One region of the Ensifer fredii genome, then DNA from elsewhere that is predicted to be linked to it. Evidence: predicted binding sites of a transcription regulator. Region 1 holds the regulator's gene; each other region holds the start of a gene.

Region 1 (3,275 bases):
AGTCCGCAAGCACGACCTGGAGCGCATTGCATGAGCGATTTCGAACCGGGGCTCTGCACCGTCACCTTCAGGAGCTTGCCTCCGGAAAAAATCGTCGGCTTAGCCCGGAGCGCCGGTCTTGCGGCGATCGAATGGGCAGGCGACGCTCATATTGCTCCAGGCGACACGTCCAACGCCCGGATCGTCGGGCTCCTCAGCGCAAGGGCCGAACTGACGACATCCTACGGATCCTATGTCGCGCCACCGACTGACGACCTCATCGAATTCAGGCGTGCGCTCGAGAGCGCGATTGCACTCGGTGCCTCGAATATCCGCATCTGGCCAGGCACCCGCCGGCGCGATTCAAAGGACTACAGCGCAGGCGAAAGACGTGATGCCGCAAAGGCGATCCGCGACATGGGCGCCGAAGCCGCGCGCCACCGCGTGACCGTCTCGCTGGAATATCACCCGCGATCGCTGACGGACACGACCGACTCGGCAAGCCGCCTGATCGACGCGATCGCCCACGACAATGTTTATCTCTATTGGCAGCCGCGGCCCGGGCTGGAGCTCGGCGAGGCGCTCGCAGAGGTCGCCCGCATCGGTCAGCATGTATCTCATGTCCACGTCTTCGCCTGGGATCGAAATCGCAACCGTTTTCCCCTGGCATCGGCATCCGACTATTGGCGAAGCGTCCTCACGGCCCTCCCCGCATCGCGCTGGACCGGGCGACGCTTTGCAATGCTGGAATTCGTCGCCAATGACGATCCCGCCGCCTTCATCGAGGACGCCGCGACGCTCAAGCAAATTCTCCTCGAGTGACATCCACGACGGCCCCGATCCTCCCCACGCGAGACGCCGGGAGGGACTGGCGCGGGCGCTCAAATCCGCCTATATAGGTGAACGGCTGGGGTCGTAGCTCAGTTGGGAGAGCGCCGCAATCGCACTGCGGAGGTCGAGGGTTCGACTCCCTTCGACTCCACCAAACGACCTTTGTCCGACCCGGAGACATAGGTAACAGAACATCGCTAAGACATCAGCGACATCTCTGTAGCGGGCCGATCCGACGTGGCTCGTCACCCTCGGACGACCACCACTTCAGACTGTGTTCGCAGCAGACCCATTGCGAACGCGAATTCCGTTAAGAAGCGAGCGACCCGAAGTCAGAGGGAGCGGTGTTTTCCACCCGATGTGCCGTCTTCCCGCCTTGCCCCTCGCTTGCCAAAGAGCCTGATTTGAGAGAGACTTAGCACCTGGCATCATTGCATATCGGCAACTCCCGCAAGTGGGGACTACCATGCCTCTCAAATCTCTGATCGCCGCCGCCTTAATCGCTCTTCTCACACTTTCAGGATGCGCCACGACAGGCGCTACGGGCAACACGACCTACACCCAGTGGTACGGCCCCTACCCTGAACCCGACTTCGACGTTCTTAGCCCCGGCGGGCTGCGCCTCGCCTACTAGGACGGCTTGTCAAGACGATGCACAGCGTCGTCAAAGGTGAGCAAACGCTCGCCTATGTGTGACGCTTGCCGCACGCAAGTCTTCACCACCATCGAAACCCGCAAACCGTCCGTGCCGCCCTGATAGCGGACGCGCCTCGACGCATGAGTTCACGGAATATTAAGTGCTTGCGGAACACATATGGAACGGATAGTTTCTGTTCTTGATTTGTTTCGCGAATCTGGAGTGACGCGCATGCTGACCCGCAAGCAACAGGAATTGCTTCTGTTCATTCATGAACGGATGAAGGAATCCGGGGTCCCGCCCTCCTTCGACGAGATGAAAGATGCGCTCGATCTTGCGTCGAAATCGGGCATCCACCGGCTGATCACTGCGCTGGAAGAACGCGGTTTCATTCGCCGGCTACCCAATCGGGCCCGAGCGCTCGAGGTCATCAAGCTGCCGGAAGCCTATTCGAGCCCAGCCCAGCCGCGGCGCGGCTTCTCGCCGAGCGTCATCGAGGGCAGCCTCGGCAAGCCCCCGGCACCGAAGCCGGCGCCAACGCCGCCGGTCGAGAGCGCGTCTATAACAGTGCCGGTCATGGGCCGGATCGCCGCCGGCGTGCCGATTTCGGCCATTCAGAACAATACGCACGAGATTTCCGTGCCGGTCGAGATGATCGGCAGCGGCGAGCACTACGCCCTCGAAATCAAGGGCGATTCGATGATCGAGGCGGGCATTCTCGATGGCGACACGGTGATCATCCGCAACGCCAGCACCGCCAGCCCGGGCGACATCGTCGTCGCCCTGATCGACGACGAGGAGGCAACCTTGAAGCGATTCCGCCGCAAGGGCGCATCGATCGCACTGGAAGCGGCGAATCCGGCTTACGAAACGCGCATCTTCGGACCCGACCGCGTGAAAATTCAGGGCAAACTCGTCGGTCTGATCCGGCGCTATCACTAGGCCGATTTGGGTTCCTGTGCCGATCCTGTGTGCGGTCGTTTCGCGCGGTCGCGACGACAGAACTGTTCTCTTTGCCTTCCGTGATCTCGCTTACTGCGGCCGGCGTTTATTGGTCTCGGCGTCCGCCATGCCACCGGCAAGAAGCGCTCTCGTATTCCGGCCTGTTCAAAGCTGTTTGTGGGCGTCTTTTTTGAACGTCTCCCTCTTGCGCTCCACATGGATTCGTTTTAAACGCCCGCCATCGCTCGATTTTACGAGCACGAGAGGCCTCGTGGCGGAGTGGTGACGCAGAGGACTGCAAATCCCCTCCACTTCCAATAAAATCAATGTCGTTTCTGAAAAACAGGTCCAAAAGCGCCTCGTTTTTTGCCGTTTTTGCACCATTGATTTTTCAGAGGAATCTCGACTTTTCAGAAACGGAAAACCGAGGATAATTGCTCATCGGCGCGTGCGGGCGCCCTTCACGACATGCGGGATTCGACAACCTCAAACGAGGAGCATCGCGCATGCCTGAACGTCTACGAACACTCGCCGAATTCACCCTCCCCCAGATGGTTCTGACCTGTTCGCAGTGCGGGCGAAAGGGCCGCTACAACGTCGCTCGGCTGATCGAAAAGCACGGCGCCGACATGCCTATCCGCGACTTTATAAACCTGATCGGCCAGAGCTGTGAGCGCAGGACGCAGCTGAGAGAGCACCAGAGATGCGGGCTCGGATGCGACGACCTGATCTACATGTTCACGCCAAGGCCGGCCGCTGAAGGATATGCCGATCAAGTGGAGCAGCAACACAGCGAGCGTCCCTGAGCGCCTCCGGCGGAGCCAGCGGCTGTTGACTCTGAGACAAAGATCGCTTCAATCAGCCGTCTAACGAATGGTTGTGCGCA
Region 2 (3,275 bases), 550 kb from region 1:
ATTCGAAGGCCTCCATCGAGCGGATGAGTTCCTTGAGGTTTTCAAGCCGCCCCGGCGCTTCGGCCGACTTGTCCGCCTGCCACATCGCCGTATAGCCACTCTCATCCAAGATCTGTTCGGCAAGCTCCGTGTGCGGCGTCGTTTCGAGCAAGGTCTGCCAGCGGCGGAAATCGGTGACGACGTCGAACAGCGCCTTGCGCGCCTTCGGCTTCAACTCGTCGGTCTCGATGATCTCGGTTGCGGCGGCGAGCATCGGAATGTCGCGGGCGCGGGCATAGTCGTGCAGGGTTCGAACGGTGGTGTCGCCGAGGCCTCGTTTCGGCGTGTTGACGATGCGCTCGAAGGCGAGATCGTCGGCCGGCTGGCAGACGAGGCGGAAATATGCCATGGCGTCGCGGATTTCGAGCCGCTCGTAGAAGCGCGGGCCGCCGATGACGCGATAATTGAGGCCGAGGGTGACGAAGCGGTCTTCGAACTCGCGCATCTGGAAGGAGGCGCGCACCAGGATCGCAATGTCGTTCAGATTGTGCTTCTGGCGCTGGAGCTGTTCGATCTCCTCGCCGACGGCGCGGGCTTCCTCTTCGGAATCCCAGGCGGCGTGCACATGCACCTTCTCGTCGTCCGGGTGGCTGCGTTCGGTGAAGAGTGTCTTGCCGAGCCGGCCCTCATTGTGGGCGATCAGATGCGCGGCGGTGCCGAGGATATGCTCGGTCGAGCGGTAGTTGCGCTCGAGCTTGATGACCTTGGCGCCCGGGAAGTCCTTCTCAAAACGGAGGATATTGTCGACCTCGGCGCCGCGCCAGCCGTATATCGACTGGTCGTCGTCGCCGACGCAGCAGATGTTTATCTGCTGCTGTTTGTTTGCGCTCACGCTGTCGCCGCCTGCGCGGCTGCGCTCCGCGGGGGCGGACGAAACGTCGTCCGGCCAGCCTTGGCTGGCTCGGGCTTCGCCCGCAGGCGTTTCTCTCACGACGGCCTTGCCGCTCTGCGGCCGCTGCGCCAAGAGCCGCAGCCACATATATTGCGCCGTGTTGGTATCCTGGTACTCGTCGACGAGGATATAGCGGAACTTGTCGTGATAATCCTTGAGCACGTCCGGATTGGCGCGGAACATGCGGATCGGGTGCAGCAGCAGGTCGCCGAAGTCGCAGGCGTTTAGCGTCACCAGGCGGTTCTGGTAGGCGGCGTAGAGCTCGCGGCCCTTGCCGTTCGCGAAGGCGCGGGCGTCGCCCTCGGGGATATGCGCCGGATCGAGGCCCTTGTTCTTCCAGGTGTCGATCATGGCGGCGAATTGCTTGGCCGGCCAACGCTTGTCGTCCAGCCCTTCGGCCTGGATAAGCTGCTTGATCAGCCGCACGACGTCGTCGGTGTCGAGGATGGTGAAATCGGATCTCAGCCCCACGAGTTCGGCATGGCGGCGCAAGAGCTTGACACCGATCGAGTGGAAGGTGCCGAGCCAGGGCATGCCTTCGACCGCATGGCCGACGAGCACGCCGATGCGCTCCTTCATCTCGCGCGCCGCCTTGTTGGTGAAGGTCACGGCGAGGATCTGCGAGGGATAGGCGCGGCCGGTCGACAGGATATGGGCGATGCGGGTGGTCAGCACGCGCGTCTTGCCGGTGCCGGCGCCGGCAAGCACGAGCACCGGGCCCTCCAGCGTTTCGACGGCTTCGCGCTGTTCCGAGTTGAGACCGGAGAGATAGTCCGGCCGTTGCGCCTTGTCGCGGGCAGCCATGGCGCGCGCCGCGATGCCGCCGGCGGCAGGGGCGGGTTTGCGCGGCGCCGGCTCCTCGTCGAAGAAGGGGATGTCGTCGAAACCTTTGCTCATGCGGCCCAATGTAGTGATTCGGGACCGAAAGGCCAGAAAGGATGTTCTTCTTTTATTCCGGAGTCTCGTCGGATTTCTGCAAACCTGTGGAAAGACAGGCGTTTTCAGCGCTGGTGTTTCGATGTCGCTATCGTTCGGCCGTGGCGTCGAAGGCCGGATCGACCGGGACCTGCAGCGCGGTCGCCAGCTGGTTGGTCTTGGCGGCAAGCGAAATGACGCGCAGCAGATCGGCATGCTCGGCTTCGCTCATCCCCTTTGCCTTGGCGGCGGCGGTGTGCGAGTGAATGCAATAGCCGCAGCCATTGCTGACGGAAACTGCGATGTACAGCATCTCCTTGACCAGCGGATCGAGCGCCGAGGGCGTCGCCATCACCGCCTTGACCTCCGCCCAGGTGCGTTCCAGCAGGTCCGGATCGAAGGCGAGCCACAGCCACATATTGTTGATGAAGTCCGATTTCCGCGTGGCGCGGATGTCGTCGAAAACCGCCTTGACGCGCAGGTTCGATTCGGGGTCGGACGGCGGCGCAACGGTGCTCATGATGCTTCCTTCCGAGGTTCTAAACGAGGGCGAAAACGCGCGCCGGCCCGCCGGTGCCGCCGCGGTGCTTCGGCGCGCCGAGGACGAGCGTTGCGCCCTTGGCCGGTAGCTTGTCGAGATTGGCGGCGGCTTCCAGCCCCCAGCGACCCTCCGGCAGCCAGGCGCGGTGGGTGGCGAAGTCAGGAGATATGCCGTGATCGAGCGAGAGCGTGTCGACGGCAATGCCGGCAGCCTTCGTTTCCTGGAGCAGAAACTTGGCTGCGTCGACATGGAAGCCGGGGAAGTGCAGCTTGCCCTCGGCGTCGGCGTTGCGGAACTTCTCCGTGCCGAGATGGGCCGCCCAACCGGAAAGCATGGCGACGCAGGCATTCTCCGGAACATCGCCATTGGCGGCGATCCACGCCTTGATGTCCTCGGGTGTGACCTGCGCGTCCGGGTCGGCTGCCGCCCTCTCGCGAATGTCGACGATGCAGAGCGGCACGAGGAGTTTTTCGACCGGCAGTTCCGCGACCGAGAGGCCGTCGGCGGAGAAATGCAGCGGCGCATCGACATGGGTGCCGGTATGTTCGTTCACCCGGAGCTCGAACAGGTTGAACGTATGTTCGGCAAAGTTGAACTTCTGCTCGCGGAAGAACTGCTGCTGGCCGAAGAAGGTCGGAAACTCCTCATGGAGTTCATGGGTGAGGTCGGTGACGCTCGTATGGCCGGTGGCAAGCGCCGGCGGCGCGACCCCCATGCCGGCGGCCGCGGCGCCCGCCGATGCGACAGCGGCGGCGCGGAAGAAGCTGCGCCGCGACAACATTTGCTGCTTTACCGATTCGATCACGCATGCATCGCACATGTGCTTTCTCCCCCCTTTTTCAACGTCCGGTTTCATGAGGCAGAATAGCCGAGCCGCGGCGGCTGTAA
Region 3 (3,275 bases), 500 kb from region 1:
ATCGGCACCAGTTGCGACAGCGGACGGTCGCCGATGACGATGCCCGCCGCATGGGTCGAGGCGTGGCGGTAGAGACCCTCGATCTTCTGCGCGATATCGAGCAGCCGGCCGACGACCGGTTCCTTTTCCGCCTCCTCCTTAAGGCGCGGCTCCTCCTGGATCGCCTTCGACAGCGGCGTCGGGTTTGCCGGATTGTTCGGCACCAGCTTGCAGATTTTGTCGACCTGGCCGTAGGGCATTTCGAGCACGCGGCCGACGTCGCGCAGCGCCGCACGCGCCTGCAGCGATCCGAAGGTGATGATCTGCGCCACCTGCTCGCGGCCGTATTTCTGCTGCACGTAGCGGATCACCTCTTCGCGGCGGTCCTGGCAGAAGTCGATGTCGAAGTCCGGCATCGAGACGCGCTCGGGATTGAGGAAGCGCTCGAAGAGGAGCGAGAAGCGCATCGGATCGACGTCGGTGATCGTCAGCGCATAGGCGACCAGCGAGCCGGCGCCCGAGCCGCGGCCCGGACCGACGGGGATGTCGTGCTGCTTCGCCCATTTGATGAAGTCGGCAACGATCAGGAAATAACCCGGAAACTTCATGCGCTCGATGACGCCGAGTTCGAAGGCCAGGCGCTCGCGATAGTCTTCTTCCTTGTAGCCCAGCGCCATGCCGAGCTTGGCGAGCCGCTTCTCCAGCCCCTCCTCCGCCTGGCGGCGAAGCTCGGCGGACTCGGCGCGCTCGGCCTCGACGGGATCGTCCGAGGCACCGGTGAAGCGCGGCAGGATCGGCCCGCGGGTCTTCAGCATGAAGGAGCAGCGCCGCGCGATCTCCACGGTGTTTTCCAGCGCTTCCGGAAGATCGGCGAAAAGCGCTGCCATCTCCTTGCGGCTCTTGAGATAGTGATCCGACGTCAGCCGGAAGCGGCGGTCGTCAGAGACGACGGCATTGTGGGCAACGGCCATCAACGCGTCATGCGCATCATAGTCGGCCGGCGACGGGAAAAAGGCCTCGTTCGTCGCCACGAGCGGAATGTCGTAGCGATAGGCGAGCTCGACCAGCCGGCTCTCATGACGTCGATCATAGCTGCCGTGCCGTTGCAGTTCGATATAGAGGCGATTGCCGAACAGCTCGACCAGCGCCTTGAGGCGCCCCTCGGCAAGAGCGGCCGAACCGGCCTTCAGCGCCAGATCGACAGGGCCGCTGCCGGCGCCCGTCAGCGCGATCAGACCATCGGTGCCGCCCGCCGCGAGCCAGGAGCGCGTCACCCGCGCCGCCTGATGACCTTCGCCTTCGAGATAGGCGCGGCTGACCAGGTCGACGAGACGGACATAGCCTGCGTCGGTCGCGGCAATCAGGACGATCGAAGGCAGCTTGGCGAGCTGCTGCGCGTGACCGCGCCGCTCCCCCTCCGCCTCGTCCTCCATGTCGATGGAGAGCTGGCAGCCGATGATCGGTTGCAATCCCTCGTCCGCCGCCTTCTGGGAAAATTCCAGCGCCGCGAAAAGGTTGTTCGTGTCGGCGATGCCGATGGCCGGCTGATCGTCGGCCACCGCCTTGGCGATGATCTTCTTCAGCGGCAGCGCGCCTTCGAGCAGCGAATATGCCGAGTGCACGCGCAGGTGAACGAATTGCGGATTCGCGTCCGCCATGCTCTGCCCAATGCTATCCTCGCCTGCCATTGCCGCACTCCGATTCCTGTTCGGTGCGAGGATATCCTGTTTCCCGCCGCGACTGTCCAGTCTTCCGGCCCTGTCGGGGATGTTTTTGCCAGGGCCGCAGAGCGGAGGACCGTGGGAAAGGGTGGAGCGGTCACATGCCGAGTGCGATCACCGAGATGCTGGCGATGAAAAGGGTCATCGAGGCGAAGGCAGCGAGATCACGGACGAAATCAGTCATAACATGGCTCCTTTCGGCTATTGTTCTTTTTTTGTTCTATTTTTGTTCAATAGTCAAGCAAGCACGCATGAAACGCCCGTTATTCACCGGCTATGGTTAATGCAACCAAGGCGATCAGCTTTCCACGCGACTGGCAAAACGCCAGGCCGACCGAATCGACGAATAGGGTGGCGTCCAAACGCAAGGCCTTGGGGCGATCTGCCGCCAAAAGGCTGCGGTGCGGAGACATTTGTTCACTATTTGTTCTTTACACGCGCCTCCTCTTGAGGCATCCTCAATCCAATACCAGGGGAACGCCCATGATCAACATCGACGAACTCACAGACTTCATCGTCGAAGCTAAGGCTAAAACCTATGTCAGTGATGGCGCCAGGCTGCCGGCGTGCCGGACAGGCTCCCACGATATTGGCCATCAGCGCGGGGCCTGGCGTTATCTCGACAGCTACTTCGGCGGCAGCGACTTCGCCGGTCAGGAAGCGGTCTGGCACGACGGCAAGCCGTGCTGGGCGATGAATTATTTCGGCCGGATCGTCCGACCGGAACTGATCGATGCGCGACGGGCCGGCGCCGTCATCAAGGCGGCGCTGCAGACGATGTATCACGAGAAGCGCCACTTCCTCGGCGGCATGGAATATCAGCACGCCTATGGTTGCTATATCGACAGCAGCCGCGGCGGGACCGACCACTTTTCCGGACGCGAGACCATATTCGTCGATGGCGAAGAGGCCTATGAGCTCGATTATCGCGGCGGACTGATCGTGCCGTGAGCTTCCTTCCGGCCTATCGAAGTTCGATGACCTTGCCGTCCTCGATCGTCACGCAACGATCCATAAGAGCAGCAAGTTCGTGATTGTGGGTGGCGATCAGCGCCGCTAGGCCTGACTGACGCGCAAGGGCTTCCATCGCCTCGAAGACATAGCCAGCCGTCTCGGGGTCGAGGTTGCCGGTCGGCTCGTCGGCCAGCAGGATGAGCGGCGCGTTGGCGACCGCCCGGGCGATCGCCACACGTTGCTGCTCGCCGCCAGAAAGTTCGGCCGGCCGGTGTGCAGCCCGGTGTCCGATCCGCATGTAGTCCAGCAGTGCCCTCGCCCTCTCGGCCGCCTCCGCCTTGGACAAGCCGGCGATCAGTTGCGGCATCATGATGTTCTCGAGCGCTGAGAATTCCGGCAGCAAGTGGTGAAACTGATAGACAAAGCCGATCTCGTTGCGGCGGATCGCCGTGCGCCGGTCGTCGCTGAGGCCGTTGCATGGGATGCCGTTGACGATCACGTCTCCTTCGTCCGGATGTTCGAGCAGCCCGGCGAGGTGAAGCAGGGTCGACTTCCCGGTGCCCGAGGGCGCGACGAGCGCAATCGTCTCGCCGCTCCGCAGCGTCAGGTCGGCACCCTTGA

What was found. The regulator LexA, encoded in region 1, represses DNA repair genes until DNA is damaged. The targets are predictions, from matches to a motif close to TGTTCNNNNTGTGTTCNG.
Region 2: NXT3_RS12180 (ATP-dependent helicase) is a predicted target of LexA. The motif match lies at 1,871-1,888, and genes of this name have one in related genera.
Region 3: dnaE (DNA polymerase III subunit alpha) is a predicted target of LexA. The motif match lies at 1,906-1,923, and genes of this name have one in related genera.

The regions. Positions count from the first base shown of each region.
Region 1 is NZ_CP024307.1:1,911,178-1,914,452, reverse strand. It holds gene NXT3_RS09550 (hydroxyacid dehydrogenase) at 1-34, shown strand, start outside; gene NXT3_RS09545 (sugar phosphate isomerase/epimerase family protein) at 31-801, shown strand; tRNA gene NXT3_RS09540 (tRNA-Ala) at 889-964, shown strand; gene NXT3_RS31945 (hypothetical protein) at 1,277-1,444, shown strand; gene lexA (transcriptional repressor LexA) at 1,679-2,389, shown strand; gene NXT3_RS09530 (hypothetical protein) at 2,896-3,195, shown strand.
Region 2 is NZ_CP024307.1:2,464,187-2,467,461, reverse strand. It holds gene NXT3_RS12180 (ATP-dependent helicase) at 1-1,828, opposite strand, end outside; gene NXT3_RS12175 (carboxymuconolactone decarboxylase family protein) at 1,956-2,366, opposite strand; gene NXT3_RS12170 (cyclase family protein) at 2,386-3,207, opposite strand.
Region 3 is NZ_CP024307.1:1,416,139-1,419,413, reverse strand. It holds gene dnaE (DNA polymerase III subunit alpha) at 1-1,667, opposite strand, end outside; gene NXT3_RS06825 (DUF5680 domain-containing protein) at 2,184-2,651, shown strand; gene NXT3_RS06820 (ABC transporter ATP-binding protein) at 2,665-3,275, opposite strand, start outside.